Regions from separate parts of the Variovorax sp. FW305-3-2-15-B-LB1 genome, predicted to be linked through region 4. Evidence: predicted binding sites of a transcription regulator. Region 4 holds the regulator's gene; each other region holds the start of a gene.
The links. Region 4 encodes LexA, which represses DNA repair genes until DNA is damaged. Its sites were predicted from a motif close to ACTGTATNNNNATACAGT; they were not measured.

Region 1: a site for LexA is predicted at 3,824-3,841, ahead of recA (recombinase RecA). Genes of this name have one in related genera too.
Region 2: a site for LexA is predicted at 1,949-1,966, ahead of imuA (translesion DNA synthesis-associated protein ImuA). Genes of this name have one in related genera too.
Region 3: a site for LexA is predicted at 2,736-2,753, ahead of AC3WQR_RS24940 (ATP-dependent helicase). Genes of this name have one in related genera too.

What each region holds. Positions count from the first base shown of each region.
Region 1 covers NZ_JBYSZY010000038.1:702-5,942, reverse strand. The annotation lists gene AC3WQR_RS21440 (bestrophin family protein) at 1-282, opposite strand, end outside; gene AC3WQR_RS21435 (hypothetical protein) at 416-1,138, opposite strand; gene yiaA (inner membrane protein YiaA) at 1,253-1,693, shown strand; gene AC3WQR_RS21425 (polyketide cyclase) at 1,706-2,149, opposite strand; gene recX (recombination regulator RecX) at 2,118-2,591, opposite strand; gene recA (recombinase RecA) at 2,651-3,760, opposite strand; gene AC3WQR_RS21410 (MarR family winged helix-turn-helix transcriptional regulator) at 3,907-4,392, shown strand; gene AC3WQR_RS21405 (response regulator transcription factor) at 4,455-5,129, shown strand; partial or broken gene AC3WQR_RS21400 (hypothetical protein) at 5,156-5,241, opposite strand, start outside.
Region 2 covers NZ_JBYSZY010000013.1:43,973-49,213, forward strand. The annotation lists gene AC3WQR_RS10780 (Y-family DNA polymerase) at 1-1,168, opposite strand, end outside; gene imuA (translesion DNA synthesis-associated protein ImuA) at 1,137-1,934, opposite strand; gene AC3WQR_RS10790 (ABC transporter substrate-binding protein) at 2,046-3,173, shown strand; gene AC3WQR_RS10795 (alpha/beta fold hydrolase) at 3,186-4,064, opposite strand; gene AC3WQR_RS10800 (DODA-type extradiol aromatic ring-opening family dioxygenase) at 4,094-4,918, opposite strand; gene AC3WQR_RS10805 (LysR family transcriptional regulator) at 5,019-5,241, shown strand, end outside.
Region 3 covers NZ_JBYSZY010000052.1:7,629-12,869, forward strand. The annotation lists gene hpf (ribosome hibernation-promoting factor, HPF/YfiA family) at 1-285, opposite strand, end outside; gene AC3WQR_RS24940 (ATP-dependent helicase) at 606-2,723, opposite strand; gene corA (magnesium/cobalt transporter CorA) at 2,949-3,935, shown strand; gene AC3WQR_RS24950 (YoaK family protein) at 3,993-4,745, shown strand; gene AC3WQR_RS24955 (5'-methylthioadenosine/adenosylhomocysteine nucleosidase) at 4,651-5,241, opposite strand, start outside.
Region 4 covers NZ_JBYSZY010000003.1:128,750-133,990, reverse strand. The annotation lists gene AC3WQR_RS03280 (MFS transporter) at 1-1,087, opposite strand, end outside; gene AC3WQR_RS03275 (D-2-hydroxyacid dehydrogenase family protein) at 1,092-2,099, opposite strand; gene AC3WQR_RS03270 (hypothetical protein) at 2,258-2,641, opposite strand; gene lexA (transcriptional repressor LexA) at 2,782-3,465, opposite strand; gene AC3WQR_RS03260 (asparaginase) at 3,539-4,525, shown strand; gene adk (adenylate kinase) at 4,556-5,212, opposite strand.

The sequences.
Region 1 (5,241 bases), on a different contig from region 4:
GCGCGAACGCAGGATCACTTCGCCCCAGAGCTTGCGCGCCTCCCAAAAGCGGTCGTAGGCCGCGGTGTTGCGAAAGCCCAGGAAGATCGCCAGCGGCAGGCCCAGCAGCGCGAAGGGCACGGTGCCGAGCGGAATCTTGATGGAGCCGAAGCGCCCGTGCAGCACCGTGACGACGATGGCCACGATCACGTTGAGCGTGAGCGCCGCGGCGATGCGCGGCAGGACGGAGCCCCGCCAGGACAGAAACAGCTTGAGCCCGGACGGGCGTTTCCGGACGATCATGAAAGCGGGGGGCAGGGGAGACAGGCAGGCATGGAGGCCGCGCACACCGCAAGGCCCGCGCGGGCGCTGATTGTCGCCGAGGCGTCAACGCGAGGGCGGCCACGCGCCTCAAGACCAACGAAGACGGTCGGGCTCAGCGCACGAGCCACAGCCCTATGCCCAAGAGGACGGCCTGCGCCGCCAGCGCGATGTAGAAGAGCTTGCGCGAGGGCGTCGCCATCTCCTGCAACACCTCGTGGATGCGACGCGTGAGCAGGGCGCGCAGGGCAGGGTCTTCGCCCGTCGCCGGCGTCGTCGCACCGTGCGCGGCACGCTCCTGCTGCCACTCGGCCAGCATGTCGCTCAGGGGCAGGCGGCCCAGCACGAAGCCGACCACCGCGCGCACGGCCCGGCCTTCGCCGAGCACCGGGGCGAGCTGCTGGCACAGGGCGTCGGGCGAGAGCCAGTCGGCCACGCGCTGCAGGCCGCCGTGGGTGCGCGGCATGGCTTCGATGCGGCCCGCGATCGCGTCGCCCAGCCGCTGCGACACGGCCTCGCCGCGCGCCGCGACCAGGTGCTGCATCGCGCGGGCGCGGCCCCGCTGCACGCCGAGCAGGAAGTACACACCGACGAACAGCGACAGCAGCACGGCCACCAGCAGCGGCGGCGACATGATCAGCGCCAGGATGGCGCCCGCGCCACCGGCGCGCGCCGCCGGGATGCCCGGGCCCTGCAGCTGGCTCAGGTAGTAGAAGAACACGCCGCCGCCGAGAAACAGGCCGATCAGCGCGCCCTTGATGGCCGAGCCGGCGAAGGCGAAGCCGGCCTTGGCGCCGGTGCGAACGAGGGACTGCGGGTGGGCGGGTGGCGACGACATGAAGGGTTCCTCCGGTTTTTTTGGAAAGCCGCCTCCTGAGAGGCCGGTCGCTGGCGATCATGCCACCGCCTTCCCGCACCATAATCGCGCCACACAACAACGAGGAGGATCGTCATGGGAACCGTCAAGTTTCAGAAACCGACCGGCGCATTCGTCGCCGCATCCTGGGCCGCGCTGATCATCGGCGCCATCGTGTACCTGCTCGGGCTGTGGAATGCCGCGATGCAGCTCAACGAGAAGGGCTACTACTTCACCATCCTCATGTACGGCCTGTTCTCGGCCGTGTCGCTGCAAAAGACGGTGCGCGACCGGCTCGAGGGCATCTCGGTCACCGGCATCTACTTCGGCCTGTGCTGGGTCTCGCTGCTGCTGTCGGTGGGCCTGCTGGCCGTGGGCCTGTTCAACGCCTCGCTGGCCGCGAGCGAAAAGGGCTTCTACGCCATGGCCTTCCTGCTGAGCCTGTTCGGCGCGGTGGCGGTACAGAAGAACGTGCGCGACATCGCCGCGTACAAGGCCGAGAACCCGCTGGCCGACGACGTCACGGCCACCGAGTAAGCCAGGCCGGGCTCAGCCCGCCTCGAGCAGGCGGCGCAGAGCCTGCAGGTCGCGCGCGATCCATCCGGCATCGCGCGCAAAGGCCGCGTCGTCCATGTGCGGCTGGCGCAGCAGCGTGAACTGCAGCTCGCACACGCCGGGCGCCACGCCGATCACGCGAAACGGCAGGTAGACCTCGGGCACACCTTCGGGCGCCACCCAGTGGTCGAGCACGCCCAGGTCGTTGGGCGGCGCAAAGCGCATGCGGGCCTCGCCGCTTTCGGGCGTGCGCACGATCCAGTGGTCGCCATGCGGCACCAGCGCGCTCTTCGCGAGGCCGCTGGCCCAGTCGGGCAATCGCTTCGGGTCGGAGGCGAGCGCATAGGCGTCGCGCCATTCGCAGTGCACGCGCTGCGTGATGACGCGGGACAGGGCCGCGTCGCCTTCATTCGCCGTTGGGGTCGTCGCTTGTGTCATCGAAGTCGCTCCTGAGCACCTTGGACACGACGGCGCCCGAGAAACCGCGCGCCATCAGGAATCGCATCTGTTTCGCGCGCTCCTTCGCATCGGCGGGCGGCGCGTCGAAGCGGCGGCGCCACAGGGCCGTGGCGCGCTCGACTTCCGTTTCTTGCAAGCCGGCCACCGCCTGCGCGATGGCTTCGGGCGCGATGCCCTTGGCCTGCAGTTCCTGCTTCACACGCAAGGCGCCCGAGCGGGCAGCACGCTGGTGCAGCACCGAGGCGACGACGCGCGGCTCGCTGATGAAGTCCTTGGCCGCCAGCTCGTCGAGCGCCTTCGCCAGCGTGCCGGGCTCTTCCTCGTGCTTGGCCAGCTTGCGCTCCAGCTCCGCGCGCGAATGCTCGCGCTGGCTCAGGAGGCGCAGGGCGCGGCCTTTGAGGGAGGGGGCGCTGAAGGCCATTCGGGGGTGGTGGGTCGCTCAGGCGGCCCACGCAACACGCGAAGGCCGCCTTATCGAACTTACTCCGCCGCCTTGTCGGCCTTCGAGGCCTTGGCGGGCTTCTCGGCCTTCTCGGGTTCGCTGCCGGCATCGGCCGCGAGCAGCGGGATGCCCAGCGACTCGCGCACCTTGTTCTCGATCTCGCGCGACAGGTCGGGGTTCTCGCGCAGGAACTCGCGGGCGTTGTCGCGGCCCTGGCCGATCTTCTCGCCGTTGTAGGCGTACCAGGCGCCCGACTTGTCGATGATCTTGGCGTTCACGCCCATGTCGATGATCTCGCCCTCGCGGCTGATGCCTTCACCGAACAGGATGTCGAACTCGGCCGTCTTGAACGGAGGGCTGACCTTGTTCTTCACCACCTTCACCTTGGTTTCGTTGCCGATGGCTTCGTCGCCCTTCTTGATGGTGCCGATGCGGCGGATGTCCAGGCGCACCGAGGCGTAGAACTTCAGCGCATTGCCGCCGGTGGTGGTTTCGGGCGAGCCGAACATCACGCCGATCTTCATGCGGATCTGGTTGATGAAGATGACCATGCAGTTGGTCTTCTTGATCGTGGCCGTGAGCTTGCGCAGCGCCTGGCTCATGAGGCGGGCCTGCAGGCCGGGCAGCGAGTCGCCCATTTCGCCTTCGATTTCAGCCTTGGGCGTGAGCGCGGCGACCGAGTCGACCACGATCAGGTCGACGGCACCCGAGCGCACCAGCGAGTCGACGATTTCGAGCGCTTGTTCGCCGGTGTCGGGCTGGCTGATCAGCAGGTCGGACAGGTTCACGCCGAGCTTCTGGGCGTACTGCACGTCGAGGGCGTGCTCGGCGTCGACGAAGGCGCAGGTGCCGGCCTGCTTCTGCATGGAGGCGATCACCTGCAGCGTGAGCGTGGTCTTGCCCGAGGATTCCGGGCCGTAGATTTCAACGACGCGGCCGCGCGGCAGGCCGCCGACGCCCAGGGCGATGTCCAGGCCCAGCGAGCCGGTGGAGACCACCTGGATGTCTTCCAGCGCCTCGCCTTCGCCCAGGCGCATGATCGTGCCCTTGCCGAACTGCTTTTCGATCTGGGCCAGCGCGGCCTGCAGGGCCTTGGCCTTTTCACTGTTGGCGACCGAGATGCTTGCGCCCTTGACGACTGCGTCCATGTGGAAATCTCCTTGAATATCAACGGTTTGTGTCGGGATTCATCCATCTGCTTTTAACCACAGGCTGGATGCTTGAACAGTAGTGTAGGGGCTCATGGCGTTTCGCAAACCCACTTTAAAGTCAGTTTGCCTTACCATCTGAAGCCATGGCCGACCCCGCCTTTCCCACCGATCCCGACGCCTGGCGCCAGACCCACCTGGGCCGCCTGCTGGGCCATGCGATGCGCCGCTTCGACGAGCGCGTGCTGGCGCTCATGGCGCACGACATCGACGTGCCGCTGGCGCTGTCGAACCTCGCAGCGCGCGCGCAGGTGAGCGCGGCGCACATCCACATCACGCGGCACCTGGCGCGCGAGGGCTCGCGCCTGACCGAACTGGCCGAGCGCGCCGGCATGACCAAGCAGGCCATGGGCACGCTGGTCGACCAGTGCGAGGCCTGGGGGCTGGTCACGCGCGGCCCCGACCCGCTCGATGCGCGCGCGCGACGCGTGCTCTTCACGGCCGACGGGCTGGCCTGGCTGGACGCCTTCCGCCGCGCCGTGACGCAGACCGAGCGCGAGTTCCGCGCCAGCGTGGGCGACGAGATCGCCACCGTGGTAACCATCGGACTCGAAGCCTATACAGCGGGCTAGACTCGCGTTGAGACAAATGTGAACTGCGCCGGCATGGCGCCTGAATCCGCCGGAGGTGGCTCATGCGAATACTGATTGCCGAAGACGACCAGGTGCTGGCCGATGCCCTGCTGCGCAGCCTGCGCACCTCGGGCGCGGCGGTCGATCACGTGGCCAACGGCTCGCAGGCCGACACCGCGCTCATGACCCACAGCGAGTTCGACCTGCTGATCCTCGACCTCGGGCTGCCCAGCCTGCACGGCATCGAGATCCTCAAGCGCCTGCGCGCACGCGGCTCGCAGCTGCCGGTGCTGGTGCTCACGGCGGCCGACAGCGTGGAAGAGCGCGTGAAGGGCCTGGACCACGGCGCCGACGACTACATGGCCAAGCCCTTCAGCCTGCAGGAGCTCGAGGCGCGCGTGCGCGCCCTCACGCGGCGCGGCATGGGTGCCACCAGCAACGCGATCCGCCACGGCCCGCTGGTCTACGACCAGGCCGGCCGCGTGGCGACCATCGACGGCAAGATGATCGAGCTGTCGGCGCGCGAACTGGGCCTGCTCGAGGTGCTGCTGCAGCGCGCCGGCCGGCTGGTCAGCAAGGACCAGCTGGTGGACCGGCTGTGCGAATGGGGCGAAGAGGTGAGCATCAACGCCATCGAGGTCTACATCCACCGCCTGCGCAAGAAGATCGAGAAGGGACCGGTGCGCATCGCGACGGTGCGCGGGCTGGGCTACTGCCTCGAGAAGATTCCCGGTTGAGCGTGCCCTGCCCGCGCGAAATGCCGTCAGGGCTGCTTGCGCAGGTTGACGAGCAGCGTGGCGCCGGTGTTCGAACGGATCAGGAACATGAGGCTGCGGAAGTAGCCGTTGC
Region 2 (5,241 bases), on a different contig from region 4:
GCGGCCCGACCAGCTTGCGCAGCGGCCCGCAGTAGCACGGGCGCTCGCCGTCCATCTCGAGCCGCAAGGGCTCGGGCAGCAGCCAGGGCGGGTAGATCGCATCGGGCTGCGAGGCGGCGTCCTTGCGGGCCTTGTCGGGTGCAGGCGTTTTCTCTTTCTGCAGCGCGGGCCGCCACCGCTGCTGGCGCTCGGGCCGGTGGTCGGCCTGCGCGATCGGCACCACCACCTGGTCGGCGCCGAGCCGCACGCTGAGCCGTTCGACCATCTCGTGCAGCTTGTCGCCCTTGCGGTTGTCTTCCGGCAGGAAGCTGGTGCTGGCGCCGGCCAGCGGATCGGTTTCAAGCGTGCGCAGCTTCAGCCAGCTCGCGGGCGCGGCCAGCGTGGTGAGCGCGAGTTTTTCGGACAGCAGGCGGCGCAGGTGCGCCATGTCCTGCGTGGGCTCTGCCGTGCGCACGGTGAGCTGCTGGTGCGGCGGCAGGGTCACGCCGTTGAGGCGCCGCAGGTCGAGCGTCCACTGCAGCTCGAGCGCACGCGCGCCGCGCTGGCGCGCGCGCAGCCAGATCTGCAGCGCCGAGAGCAGGCGGTTGGCCGACCACATGAGTTCGGGCCCGGTCTCGGCCAGCGCGGGCAGTTCGAGCTTCTGCTCGAACACGTCAGGCAGCGTGAGCCAGGCGTGGGTTTCGGGGCGCAGGCCCCAGGCGATGTCGAGCGCCTCGCGCAGCCCGGCGCCGAAACGCCGCGCCAGCCCGCCGCGCGGCAATGCCGCCACCTCGCCCCAGGTGCGGCAGCCCAGGCGCGCGAGCAGGTCGAGGTGGCCCTGCGCGGCCGTCAGCGTGTCCAGCGGCAGGCCGGCCGGCACCTCGGCGGGCCGGTGTTCGTTGCGCGCGAACAGGCGCAGCCGCGCCAGCGCGATCAGGCTGGTGGCGCCCTGCGCGCCGCGCATGCGCGCGTCGGGCGCGGGGTTGAGGGCCAGCAGCTGGCGCATCAGCGGCGCGCGACCGCCCCACAGGCGTTCGCAGGCCGAGACCTCGAGCATCAGCGCCTCGTCCTGCCAGGCGGCGTGCGGCGTGAACTGCAGCGCCCACCAGCCCAGGGCCTCGGGCGGGGGCATGTCGGGGGCGTCGGCTTCTTCGGACTCAGACGACCACTGCAAGGCGATCCAGTGCATCCGGGCCTCCTTTCCATGCGTCGATGCGCACCACCGTGGCCGACGGCGCGGCGGCCGGTGCCACGGGCGGCTGCAGGCGCAGCTGGCGCCGCACGCGGGCGGCGGCCAGCAGCGCGCTCATGCGGGCGTTGCGCGCCGGCACCCGCACCGGCGCGGCCAGCGGCGGCCCCCGGCGCTTGAGCAGGTGCAGCGCGATCTGCGCCGGATCGTCCGGGCAGCGCTCGGCGCGCAGGCGCAGGCGCGCGGGCGAGGCCGACAGCGCCACCGACTCGGGCCGGAACACGAACAGCAGCACCTCGTGCTGCGCGGCCGCCAGCTGCAGCCGCCGCAGCTCGCCCACGCGGGCCTGCGGCAGCCAGGCGACGACGGCGGCGATCTCGGCGCAGCGCAGCGCCTGCTCGCAGGCCCACAGCCGCGCGGCCGGGGCGTCGCTGCGCACGCACATCAGCGCCTCCACCGGCAGCCCCTGCGCCGCCAGCGCGGTGCCGCAAGGCTCGTAGGGCGCGCCGACCAGCACCACCGGCCCGCCGCGCGCTTCCACGGCCTGCGCCAGCGCGGGCAGCAGCAGGCGCCAGACATGGGCCTCGGGCGTGGCCTGCAGCAGCTCCGTCATCGCGCCCACGGGCCAGCCGCCGCCGGGCAGCTCGGCGTCGAGCGCGGCATGCCCGGTGGCCACGACCTGCGCGTCGGCCAGGCCGAGTTCGTCGGCGTGCCAGACGCCGCGGCCCGCGGCGGTGGAAAAGGAGTCGAGGAAAGGGAGGCCCATGATTGCAGTTGTTAACTGTATTTTTATACAGTATTTCCCAGGTCGCAACCAGCGATCGATTTACCTGCGAAGGCCCGCGCCTTAAGATCGGTTTATTAACAATTAGTGACCATGAGACACAAAAAGATTCACCTGCGGTTTCTGGCCCTCGCCGCGCTCGTCTTCGCAGGGGTGCCCGCCTCGGCCCAGCCCGCCAAGCCGCTCCTGATCGGCCAGACCTACGTGCAGACCGGCCCGCTCGCGTCGCTGTCGACCGAGCCGCTGGTGGGCATCCGTGCCATGTTCACCGCGCTGAACGCGAGCGGCGGCGTCAACGGCCGGCCGGTCGAGCTGCGCCAGCTCGACGACGCCTACGACCCCGCCAAGGGCGCCGAGAACGTCAAGACCTTCGCGCGCGACGGCGCGGTGGGCGTGCTGATGCCCATCGGCACCTCGTCGGCGGTCGGCGCGCTGAAGGCGGCCAACGAGCTGAAGATTCCCGTCGTCGGCCCGTACACGGGCGCGGGCCCGGTGGTGAAGTTCAGCGAGTTCGGTTTTCCGGTGCGCATCAGCTTCGACGAGGAATACAGCCGCATCGTGAACCACCTGTTCACCATCGGCCTGTCGCGCATCGCCTTCGCGCACAACGACAACCCCGGCGCGCGCTCGGCGATGGAGAGCACGCAGAAGTTCATTGCCGAACGCGGCGACAAGATGGTCGGCAGCGTGGCCATCAAGAACGACGGTTCCGACGCGGCCGAGCGCGCCGCCGAGCTGGCCAAGCTCAAGCCCAAGGCCGTGGTGCTGTCGGCCACCAACGACGTGGCGGCGAAGTTCATCGCGGCCTACCGCGCGACCGGCGGCGAGACGGCGTTCTATTCGTTCTCTTTCCTGAACGGACAGAAGCTGTTCCAGGACATCAAGAAGGACGCGGCCGGCGTGGTCATCTCGCAGGTCGTGCCCTACCCGTGGAACAGCGCGATGCCGGTGATTGCCGAGTACCAGGCGGCGATGAAGAAGATCGGCATGACCGAGTTCAGCTACGCCAGCCTGGAGGGCTACGTCACGGCCAAGGTCATGGTCGAAGGCCTGAAGCGCGCGGGCGCCAACCCCACGCCCGAGTCGCTGCAGAAGGGCCTGGAGTCGTTCAAGACGCTGGACCTCGGCGGCATCGCCGTGTCGTACCGGCCCGGCGAGCACCGCGGGCTGACCTTCTCGGAACTGTCGATGCTCAAGGCCGACGGGCGCTACCTGCGCTGAGGCTGAACCGCTTCAGCCCAGGAAGCGCAGCAGCTGCGCGTTGACCTCGTCGGCGCGCTCGTACTGCACCCAGTGCCCCGCGCCGTCGATCACCACGCCTTCGCGGCCCGGGCCTTCGCTGGCCAGTTGCGCCACCAGCGGACGCGAATCGGCGGTGACGTCGAACTCGCCCCACAGCAGCAGCGTCGGCACGCCCAGCGCGTCGATCGCGGCCTGCAGCCCGCCCGAGAGCGACACCTCCTTGCTGCGAAAGCGCGTGCCGTGGCACGAGAGGTCGTGGATCTCGAAGGCCAGCGGGTCGATGGCGGCCGGGTCGTGCAGCATCAGCGCGCCCAGGTTGTGCATGAGCGCGGCGCGCTCGGTCTCGCGGTCGGGGGCGGCGCGCCAGTTGATCATCTCGACTGTCATGCGGCGCAAGGTGCCATGGCCGCCGCTGCCCATCAGCGCCAGCCGGCGGATGGCGCCGCGCCGCACCGCGAAGCGCGCGGCGGTGAGCCCGCCGAACGAGAAACCGCCCAGGTCGATGGGCGTGCCGGCGCCGATGAGCGCATCGAGCGTGCCGCCGAGCGCGGCCAGAAGCGGCACCAGCGCGTCGTCGCCGGGCGCCACGCGCGGCAGCGCGTCGGAATCGTGAAAGCCGGGCATGTCGGGCAGGAGCAGCGTGCGCTGCGCCGACAGCGCCTCGGCGTTGCGCAGCCAGTGCATCCAGCTGCCGTGGCCGCCGTGCAGCAGCACGATGGGCGGCTTCGTCGTGTCGGTGCCGAAGCGGCGCCAGCGCACGCGCACGCCGTCGTGCACCAGGTCGTGCGAGGTGGACAGGGCTTCGATGCGGGCGATCTGGCGCCGGGCTTCGGCGGATTCGTCGGGGGTGGGAAGAGCGGGCGTGGGCATGGCTTCATTCTGCCGCGCGGCCCGCACTCTCAGTCCGTGCCGAACCGGTAGCTCGACACCACGAGCCCGCCCATGAAGGCGTCCTCGTGGTAGACGCGCTCGCCGACGTCACCCTCGGCCGCGCCCACCGCGACCATCAGCGGAATCAGGTGCTCCTCGCGCGGGTGCGCCATGCGCGCCGACGGGGCCGAGGCCCAGTCCTGCAGGCGCTGCACGCGCGCCTGCGGCGTGGCCTGCACAGCCGTCTCGTCGAGCCAGTCGCCGAAGGCCTTGGACACGCCGTGCGCCTGCGGGCCGAAGTTGCGCAGGTTGTGATAGCTCAGGCCGCTGCCGACGATGAGCACGTTCTCGTCGCGCAGCGGCGCGATGGCGCGGCCCAATGCCAGGTGCTCGGCCGGGTCGAGCCCGCGCCGCAGCGACAGCTGCACCACCGGCACGTCGGCGTTCGGGTACATCGCGGCCATCGGCGAGAACATGCCGTGGTCGTAGCCGCGCTCGGGGTCGATCTGCGCCGGCAGGCCGGCGGCGGCGATCAGCGATTGCACGCGCTGCGCGAGTTCGGGCGAGCCGGGCGAGGCGTAGCGCACCTCGTAGGTGTGGGCCGGAAAGCCGCCGTAGTCGTAGATCATGGGCGGGCGCGGGTTGCCCTGCACCGTGAACACGGGCGACTCCCAATGCGCCGAGACCATGAGGATGGCGGCCGGCATGCGGCCGATCTGGCGCGGCATGTCGGCCAGCGAGGCGGCGAGCTGGTCGTAGGTGGCGCCCATCTCCTTCTTCATCCAGGGCCAGGGGCCGCCGCCGTGCGAGATGAAGTACGTGGGCAGGCGGGAAAGCGTGGTGTCGTGGGTCAAGTCGATGCTCCTTGAAGGCGTTGGATCGACTGTAGACATTTCCTTTCAGGAAATCGACAGGCTACGATGCATCGAATCCTTTCTTCACAGGAAATCATCGATGGACCGCATGACCAGCCTGCGCGTGTTCCGCGAGGTCGTCGAGGCCGGCAGTTTCGTGGCCGCGGCCGAGCGCCTGGGCCTGTCGGCGCCGATGGCCAGCAAGCACGTGGCGCAGCTCGAGAAATCGCTGGGCGCGCGGCTGCTGCACCGCTCGAGCCGCCACCTGAGCCTGACCGAGGCCGGCACCGCCTGGTACGAGCAGAGCCGCCGCGCGCTCGACC
Region 3 (5,241 bases), on a different contig from region 4:
ATCCTTGTGGCGGACCACCTGGCGGTCGAGCTTGTCGACCAGCTCATCAACCGCGGCGTACAGATCAGCGTGGCTCGATTCCGCGAACATGTCATTGCCCTTGACGTGAATGTTGCACTCCGCCCTTTGGCGGCGTTCCTTTTCCTTCTGCTTTTCCACCGTGAGGATCACCTTGACATCGACCACCTGGTCGAAATGTCGCGTGATCCGGTCCAGCTTGCTCGTGACGTAGGTGCGCAAGGCAGGTGTGACGTCGAGGTGATGACCGCTGATCGTCAAATTCATGAATGACCTCCTGAGAATTGACGGTTGGGGAAATGACCGCGCTCCGGGATGAAGCGTGGCCGGCGAAACAGGTGAGGTTGGGAGAGAGGGGGAAGAGGAAGGGAGATGAAGAAAGGGGGCGGTCGGATTCACTATGCCCAAGCTGTCACGGTATTGCAATACCGGGGCTTGCCCGAGTGACGGGCCGGTGTATTGCATGCCCTAATCCGCTATTGATTCCATAGCTACCCCCGTGCAGTGGCATGCCCTTGCGGCACATTGGAAGCAAGTGTTTCCATGTGCAGCGCGAAGTGCCCCTCCCGCCCGAAGGGCCGGCCCGTTCAGCGCCAGGCGGCGCGCATGCGGTTGCGCAGGTCGATCACCGCGGCCGGCGGCGGCACCGCGGGCGGCAGCACCGGCGGCGGCGGCCAGGTCTGCAGCTCGAAGCCCGCCAGGTCGGACTCGGTGATGAAGCGGGTGCGGTTGGCGTACAGGTGCCGGTCGCCGCGCGCCGCCTGCTGCGTGATGTGGAAGCGCTGCGGCATCACCAGGTGCAGGTGGTCGCGGGCCCGCGTCATCGCCACGTAGAGCAGGCGCCGCTCTTCTTCCAGTTCGTGCGCGCCCTGCGCCACGTCGGCCGGCATGCAGCCGTCGACCACGTTGATGACGTGCACCGAGTTCCACTCCTGGCCCTTGGCCGAATGGATGGTCGACAGGATCAGGTAGTCCTCGTCGAGCGAGGGCGGGCCGGGCCGGTCGCTGGTGGCCTCGGGCGGGTCGAGCGTGAGCTCGGTGAGAAAGCGCTCGCGCGAGCCATAGCCGGCCGCCAGCCGCGCCAGTTGCTCGACGTCGGCGCGCCGCACGCCCGAGGTGTCTTCGTACAGCCGCTCCAGGTGCGGCTGGTACCACTGCATGGCCACCTCGACGTCGGCCGGCCACTGCAGCGACGGCGCGCGCAAGGCGGCGTAGGCCTGGGCAAAGTCGGCCCACTGTTCGCGCGCGGCCGACGGCGGCACGAAGTCGCGCACGGCTGCGGCTGGGTCGGCCGCCTGGTCCATCGCGTCGAGCAGGCGCGTGCCGGTGGCCGGGCCCACGCCGGGAATGAGCTGTGTGACCCGGAAGCCCGCCATGCGCCCGCGCGGGTTCTGCGCGAAACGCAGCACCGCGAGCAGGTCCTTCACATGCGAGGCCTCGAGGAACTTGAGCCCGCCGAACTTCACGAACGGGATGTTGCGCCGCGCCAGCTCCAGCTCGAGCGCCGCGCTGTGCGAAGAAGTGCGAAACAGCACCGCCTGCGACTTCAGCGCCAGCCCGCCCTCGCGGTGCGCCAGGATCTTGTCGGCCACCCAGCGCGCCTGCCCGGCCTCGTCGGGCACGAGCACCAGCACCGGTTTGCCGGCCGAGGGCTTGTCGGTCCACAGCGTCTTGGCGTGCCGCTCGGCGGCCTGCGCGATGACGCGGTTCGACACGTCGAGGATCGGCTGCGTCGAGCGGTAGTTGCGCTCCAGCGTGACGATGCGCGCGGCCTGCGAGAACTGCGAGGGAAAGTCGAGGATGTTGCGCACCGTGGCGCCGCGGAACGAGTAGATCGACTGCGCGTCGTCGCCCACCACCGTCACGCCACGCCCGTCGGGCTTCATCGCGCGCAGGATCTCGGCCTGCAGCAGGTTGGTGTCCTGGTACTCGTCGACCAGCACGTGGTCGAAGCGCGCGCCGACGTGCGCGGCCAGCGCGGGCTCGGCGACCATCTCGGCCCAGTAGAGCAAGAGGTCGTCGTAGTCGAGCACGTTCTGCTGCTGCTTGGCCTCGACGTAGGCGCCGAAGAGCGTTTTGAGCTCAACCTCCCACTCGGCACACCAGGGAAAGCTGTCCTTCAGCACGGCGGCCAGCGGCGCGCGCGTGTTCACGCAGCGCGAGTAGATCGACAGGCAGGTGCCCTTGCGCGGGAAGCGGTTGACCGTGGACGACAGGCCCAGCTCGTGCCGCACCAGCCCCATGAGGTCTTCGGCGTCGCCGCGGTCGTGGATGGTGAAGTTCTCGTCCAACCCGATCTGCGCGGCGTACTCGCGCAGCAGCCGCGCGCCGATGCCGTGGAAGGTGCCGGCCCACGGCAGCGCCGGCGGGCGCTCCGACTTCAGGCCCAGCACGCGCGCCAGCACCTGGCCTGCGCGGCGCTCCATTTCCTGCGCGGCGCGGCGCGAGAAGGTGAGCAGCAGCAGGCGCTGCGGATCGACCCCGTCCGCGATCAGGTGCGCCACGCGGTGCGCCAGCGTGCTGGTCTTGCCCGAGCCGGCACCGGCGATCACGAGCAGCGGCCGGTGGTCGGCGCCGACCGCCGCGCCCACGCCGTGCTCGACCGCCGCGCGCTGGTCGTCGTTGAGCGCGGCAAGCGCCGCGGCCAGGCGCTCGGCTTGCGTCTTCGGCGGGGTGGAAAGAACGGGGGACGCAGGGGTCTGCATGGGCACGACTTTACTGTATGTCCGTCCAGTTCGAGTGCCTTGTCGCCCTGTGGCCGGTGACATAATCGCGCCTCGCTGCAACCGGAGACTCCCCTTGGAAACCGCCCCGTCTCGGCAGCTTTCAACTCCCTGGCGACGCTGCGCGTGATGTACTGACGCCGGGTCCGCGGGAATTGAAAGCGCCCCGCCCTCGCCCATCGTTCAGTCACCCCCGGGAGTGAGCCCATGCTCAACATCTTTACGCTCGCCAACGGCCGCCTCGTCCAGGAAGAGATCGAGTCGCTCGAAGAGCTCTCCAAGTTCCAGCCGATCTGGGTCGACCTCGAGTCGCCCACGCTCGAGGAAAAGCGCTGGATCAAGCAGTACTACGGCCTCTCGATTCCCGAAGACGCGATGGACGAGGACATCGAGGAATCGGCCCGCTTCTACGAGGAAGACAACGGCGAGCTGCACATCCGCTCCGACTTTTTGATCGACGACGACGAAGACCCGCGCACGGTGCGCGTCGCCTTCATCCTCAACCAGCACAACACCGACCTGCGCAGCCGCGGCGTGCTGTTCTCGATCCACGACGAAGACGTGCCCGTGTTCCGCCTGCTGCGCATGCGCGCACGCCGCGCGCCGGGACTGATCGAAGACGCGAAGGAAGTGATGCTCAAGCTCTTCGACGCCGACGCCGAATACTCGGCCGACACGCTGGAGAACATCTACGACGAGCTCGAAGTGGCGGGCAAGAAAGTGCTGTCGGGCAACGTCAGCGACGAGCTGGCCGGCGAGGTGCTCGGCGCCATCGCACGGCAGGAAGACTTGAACGGCCGCATCCGCCGCAACGTGATGGACACGCGCCGCGCCGTGAGCTTCATGATGCGCAGCAAGATGCTCAACGCCGAGCAGTTCGAGGAAGCGCGGCAGATCCTGCGCGACATCGAATCGCTGGACAACCACACGGCCTTCCTCTTCGACAAGATCAACTTCCTGATGGATGCGACCGTCGGTTTCATCAACATCAACCAGAACAAGACCATCAAGATCTTCTCGGTGGCCAGCGTCGCGCTGCTGCCGCCCACGCTGATCGCGAGCATCTACGGCATGAACTTCAAGTTCATGCCCGAGCTCGACTGGGCCATGGGCTACCCCTACGCCATCGCGCTGATGGCCGCGAGCGCGCTGGTGCCGATGTGGTACTTCCGCCGGCGCGGCTGGCTCAAGTAACGCCGCGCATCGGGTGCTAGAGTGGCTGTCGGCAGGCAGCTGCCCCTGGAGAGCCCCGTGCGCAGACTTCGTTTCCTCACCAACCGCCACCGCGCGCCGTCGACGAACACCGCGCTCGGACTGCTGCTGGCCTTCAACGCCGGCGCCATCAATGCGGGCGGCTTCCTCGTGCTGCACATGTACACCTCGCACATGACCGGCTTCGCCTCGCAGCTGGCGGACGGCATGGTGCTGGGCAACCTCACGCTGCTGCTGAACGCGCTGGGCGCGATCCTGGCGTTCGTGAGCGGCGCCGCGGTCTGCGCGGTGCTGGTGAACTGGGCGCGGCAGCACCGGCTGCATGGCGTGTATGCGCTGCCGCTGCTGCTGGAGGCCGCGCTGATGTTCCCGTTCGGGCTCGCCGGCGCCATCACGCTGACCTGGGCCACGCCGTTCGCGGTGCCGCTCACGGTGCTGCTGCTGTCGTTCATCATGGGCCTGCAGAACGCCGTGGCGTCGAAGACCTCGGGCGGCAGCACGCGCACCACCCACATGACCGGCAACATCACCGACGTGGGGATCGAGCTGGGCAAGATGCTCTACTGGAACCGGCGCGCGCCGTCCACGCCGCTGCCGGTGCGTCACGACCGCAGCAGGCTGCGTCGCTGCGGCGGGCTGGTGGCGATGTTCGTGCTCGGCGGCGCCGTGGGCGCGCTGGGTTTCAAGCACGTGGGCTTCATCTGCGTCGTGCCGCTGGCCGCGCTGCTGCTGGCGCTGTCGATCCCGCCGCTGCTGCGCGACCTGCCGCAGCTGCGCCGGCTCGCGCCGTAGGCGGGTTCTTCAGGCCGCGGCGCGGCAGGGAGGCGAGCCAGGCGTCGACGAGCGCGAGGCTGTAGCGGCTCGCCACCTCGGCCACGAAGCGCGTGAAGTCGCCGTGCGCGGCATCGTCGGCGCGGTCCGAGATGGTCCGCAGCGCCGCGAAGGGCACGCCGTAGTCGTGGCAAGCCTGCGCCATCGCAGCGCCTTCCATCTCGACGGCGAGTGCGTCGGGCAGCGAACGCTGCAGGGCCCCGCACTCCGCGGTGGTCGACACGAAGCGGTCGCCGCTGATCAGCAGGCCGCGATGCACCCTCGGTGCACGCAGATGGAATTCATCGACCGCCTTCTGCCCCACCAGGCCCACCGGATCGCGCAGCGTGCCCTCGGCCACCGCCGCCAGCGCATCGCCGATGGCCGCATCGGCCACGAAGCGCGAACGCCCCATCAGCGGCACCTCGTACTTCGGAAAGATCGGCGAGGCGTCCATGTCGTGCTGCAGCAGCTCGGT
Region 4 (5,241 bases):
GGCTCATCCACTCGGTGGCGTCGTTCGCCAGCAGCCAGCCGCCCAGCGCCGCGCCCAGGGCCTGGCCGATGTAGATGCCCGAGCTGTTGAGCGCCACCGAGCCCGGCGCCAGGGCGGGCGCCAGCCCCACGAGGCGCGCCTGCTGCGAGGAGTTGGTGGCAAAGCAGCCCAGGCCCCAGGGCACGAGCACCACGGCCAGCCACGCCAGCGTGCTGGCCAGCGGCCACAGCAGCAGGCTCAGCGCGATCAGCCCGGTCGTCAGCAGCACCATGCGCCCGGCGCCGACGCGGTCGATGTAGCGACTCACCACCATGTTGCCCAGCAGGCCGAAGGCGCCGAACAGCGCCCACATCAGGCTCAGCGTGTTGGCATCGGCGCCGAAGCCCTGCTTGAGCAGCGGGCCGAAATAGCTGAACAGCACGAACTGGCCGACGCCCTGCAGCGCCGTGACCGACACGATGCCCATCAGTACCGGGCTGCGCAGCACGCGCGACCAGGCGGCGGCCGTGAGCGCGGCGGGCCGGATGCCGCTGGGCAGCGTGAGCCAGACCGAGGCCGCGCTCACGACGCTGAGCGCCGCAATGGCCATGAAGGCCATGCGCCAGCCCAGGTGGCCGCCGATCAGCGCGCCGATCGGCAGGCCCAGCACCGAGGCCACCGACCAGCCGAGAAAGACGAAGGTGACGGCGCGCCCGCGCTGCTCGGGCGGCACCAGCATGCCGGCGCAGGCCGCGGCCTGGGGCGTGAAGATGGCGGGCGCGATCACCGTCAGCATGCGCACCGGCAGCAGCGCGCCGAAGCTGGGTACGAGCGCCGCGACCACGTGCCACGCGGCGTACCAGAGCAGGGTGAGGGCCAGCAGCTTGCGGCGGTCCCAGCCGGCGACCGCGGCGGCCAGCAGCGGGGCGCCCAGGCACATCACGACGGCTGCTGCGCTGATCAGCTGGCCTGCGGTGGCGACTTGGACCGCCAGCGAGGCGCTGATCTCATTGAGGGTGCCCGGCACGACCATCACGCCCGTGCCGATCACGAAATTGCCGGCCAGCAGCGCCCAGAGCGCGCCTCGCTGCGGCGCGGGCCGGCTCATGCGCTCACCGCCGGACCTGCAGCGCGCCGGGGTTCACGATGTTCGTGGGGTTGCCCTTGATGAAGCTCACGACGTTGTCGAACGCCTGGCCGAAGTAGCTTTCGTAGCTTTCCTGCTCGACGTAGCCGATGTGCGGCGTGCAGATGCAGTTTTCGAGGCGCAGCAGCGCATGGCCTTGCAGCGGCGGCTCGCTCTCGAACACGTCGATGGCCGCCAGCCCGGGGCGGCCGCGGTTGAGCGCGGCCAGCAGGGCATCGGCTTCGACCAGCTCGGCGCGCGAGGTGTTGACGAACAGCGCCGTCGGCTTCATGCGCGAGAGGTCTTCGAGCTTGACGAGGCCCTGGGTGTCCTCGTTGAGCCGCAGGTGCACCGACAGCACGTCGGCGGCGGCAAAGAATTCGTGGCGGTTCTGCGCCACCTGGAAGCCGTCGGAGCGCGCCTTGGCGCAGCTGGCCTCGCGGCCCCAGATCACGACCTGCATGCCGAAGGCCTGCCCGTAGCGGGCCACCAGCTGGCCGATGCGGCCGTAGCCCCAGATGCACAGCGTCTTGCCCTTGAGCACCGAGCCCACGCCGAAATTCGGCGGCATCGATGCCGACTTGAGGCCCGACTGCTGCCAGGCCCCGTGCTTGAGGTTGCTGATGTACTGCGGCAGGCGGCGCATGGCCGCCATGATCAGCGCCCAGGTGAGTTCGGCGGGCGCCTGCGGCGAGCCCGAGCCCTCGGCCACCGCCACACCGCGTTCGGTGCAGGCCGTGACGTCGATGTGGCCGCCGACGCGACCGGTCTGGGAAATCAGCTTGAGCTTGGGCAGCTTCTCGATCAGCTGGCGGGAGATCTGGCTGCGCTCGCGGATGAGCACGATGACGTCCGCATCCTTGAGGCGAACCGACAGTTGGCCGATGCCCTTGACCGTGTTGGTGTAGACCTTGGCGGCGTAAGCGTCCAGCTTGGCAGCGCACTGCAGCTTGCGCACGGCGTCCTGGTAGTCGTCGAGGATCACAATGTTCATGGCATGCCATTGTGCCTCGCAGCATCGGCGCGTCGCACGTGTGAACGTTTGGATACCCCGCGCCAGATGGCGCCCGGGAGGCCTGTTTCAGACCGTTAGGGGTGAATCCGCTGTGCGCGTGCGGGGTGCGCAGGCACGACGGGCTCGTTCGCACCTTCTCAGTGCAGGTGGCTGGGGCGGGGCGCGCCGCTGCCGGCTTCTGCGGCTTCCAGTGCGGCGAGCCGGTCGAGTTCGGCGCACACGTCGGCCATGCGGCCGGAAATCACGACCCGGTTGGCGCAGCCGCGCTGCGTGCCTTGGCGGTCGACCACGCGGACCACGCGCAGCGGACGGGCGGGCGCTGCGGCGGCGGATGGCGAACTGACAGGTGCGGAACCGCCAGCGGGGCGCGCCGTGCAGGCCGGGCGAATGGCCACATAGCGAAGGCCGGCGGCAGCGTCGCCGCTCTCACCATGCGACGGGCGGCGGGCGGGCATCCAGCGGGTGGCCAGCGATTGCAGGGGCGACCAGAGGTCGGCGATGGCGAGGAGGGCGATTCCCATGTGAACTCCAAAAAAGTATGAGGTTGAACACAGGCAGGATTTCTTGAATCGGCCACGACAGGGTGATGGCGACTTCGCGCCATACGCCCGCCACCTGTCGCGGCCGGATGAGGTGCTGCGTGTGGGCAGCAGGCCCGGGGCTACATCAGCATCGTGTTGCGGATGAGGCCGACCGCGAGGCCTTCGATCTCGAAGGGCTCGCCGGGCTGGACGATGATGGTCGGGTAGTCGGGGTTCTCGGCGTGCAGCTCGATCACCTGCTTGTTGCGCTTCAGGCGCTTCACGGTGACTTCTTCGCCCAGGCGTGCCACCACGATCTGGCCGTTGCGCGCTTCCTTGGTGGCCTGCACGGCGAGCAGGTCGCCGTCCATGATGCCGGCGTCGCGCATCGACATGCCGCGCACCTTGAGCAGGTAGTCGGGTTGGCGCTGGAAGAGCGTGTTCTCGACGTAGTAGGTCTGGTCGACGTGCTCTTGCGCAAGGATGGGCGAACCCGCCGCCACGCGGCCGATGAGCGGCAGCGCGAGCTGGGCCATGCCGGGCAGCGAGAGCGAGAACTGGTTGCCTTCGCGGTGGCGCGTTTCGTGGAGCGAGCGCAGCGCATCGCCCTTGAGGCGGATGCCGCGCGAGGTGCCGCTGACGAGTTCGATCACGCCCTTGCGGGCCAGGGCCTGCAGGTGCTCCTCGGCGGCGTTGGCCGACTTGAAGCCCAGCTCGTTGGCGATTTCGGCGCGCGTGGGCGGCGCACCGGTGCGTGCGATGGCGCCCTGGATCAGGTCCAGGATCTGCTGCTGGCGGGCGGTAAGCTTCACTGCGAACTGCATAGTGGTTTCCTTGCGGCACTGGCTAGATATCCAGTACCTGTATTTTTAACCAGTTTTCAAAAGTTGACAAGCCATGACTCATTCCTCTTCGTCCGAGACGCGCCGCGTGGTGGTGCTGGGCACCGGCGGCACCATTGCCGGCAAGGCCGCCAGCAGCGGCGACAACATCGGCTACACCGCCGGACAGGTGGGCGTGGCGGACCTGCTGGGCGGCATCGAGGCGCCGGCCGGCGTGACGCTGGTGGCGGAGCAGGTGGCGCAGCTCGACAGCAAGGACATGGACGCCGACACCTGGCGCCAGCTGGCCGCGCGCTGCGCGCACTGGCTGGCGCAGCCTGACGTGGCGGGCATCGTGGTCACGCACGGCACCGACACGCTGGAGGAGACGGCCTTCTTCCTGCACGCCGTGCTGGCACCGGCCAAGCCGGTGGTGCTGACCTGCGCGATGCGCCCGGCGACGGCCCTGTCGCCCGATGGCCCGCAGAACGTGCGCGACGCGCTTGCCGTGGCCTCGACACCGGGCGCGCAGGGCGTGACGGTGGTGTGCGCGGGCACGATCCACAGCGGCCTCGATGTGCAGAAGGTGCACACCTACCGCCTTGATGCCTTCGCGTCGGGCGACGCGGGGCCGGTCGGCTACGTGGAAGAGGGCGAAGTGCGGCGCGTGCGTGCGTGGCCGCAGGGAGCGCCGTTCGATGCGGCGCGGCTGACGGCCGTGTCGAAGCCGTGGCCCCGCGTCGAGATTGTCATGAGCCACGCGGGCGCGAGCGGTGCGATCGTGGAGGCGTTGCTCCTCCCGTCGGCGGAGCCCTTGCGCGGCCTGGTCGTGGCCACGACCGGCAACGGCACCGTGCACCACGCGCTGGAAGCCGCGGCGCTGAAGGCGCAGGACGGCGGCGTGGCGGTACTGCGCGCCACGCGCTGCGCGAACGGACGCATCCTGCCGAAACCCGGTGACGGGCTGCGGGATGCGGGCGCACTCACGCCGGTGAAGGCGCGGGTTACGCTGGTGCTGGAACTCTTGGGAGTGGCCGCCCTGCCGGAGGCGGAGGGCGGCTAGGAGAAAGAGGCTGACGAATCAGCCGCTGAATCAGCTGTTCAGTGCGGCAAGCGCGCGCTGCTTGATCTCGTCGACCGTGCCCACGCCCTGGATGGCGCGGTACTTCGGCGCGGCGGCCGGGTCGGTCTTGGCCCAGGCCGAGTAGTAGTCGACCAGCGGACGGGTCTGCTGGCTGTAGACGTCGAGCCGCTTGCGCACGGTCTCTTCCTTGTCGTCTTCGCGCTGGATCAGCTCTTCACCGGTCACGTCGTCCTTGCCTTCCACCTTCGGCGGATTGAACTTGACGTGGTAGGTGCGGCCCGAGGCCGGGTGCGAGCGGCGGCCGCTCATGCGTTCGATGATGTCGCCGAAGGGCACGTCGATCTCGAGCACGTAGTCGAGCTTGACGCCGGCCGCCTTCATGGCGTCGGCCTGTGGAATGGTGCGCGGGAAGCCGTCGAACAGGAAACCGCCGTTGCAGTCGGGCTGCGCGATGCGTTCCTTCACGAGGTTGATGATCAGGTCGTCGCTGACCAGTGCACCCGAATCCATGATCGTCTTGGCCTGCAGCCCGAGGGGGGTGCCTGCCTTGACCGCGGCGCGCAACATGTCGCCGGTCGAGATTTGGGGGATGCCGTATTTCTGGCAGATGAAGGTCGCTTGCGTGCCTTTGCCTGCTCCGGGCGCGCCCAGCAAAATAAGTCTCATGGTGTCCTCGGAAGGTTCTTAGATTTTGT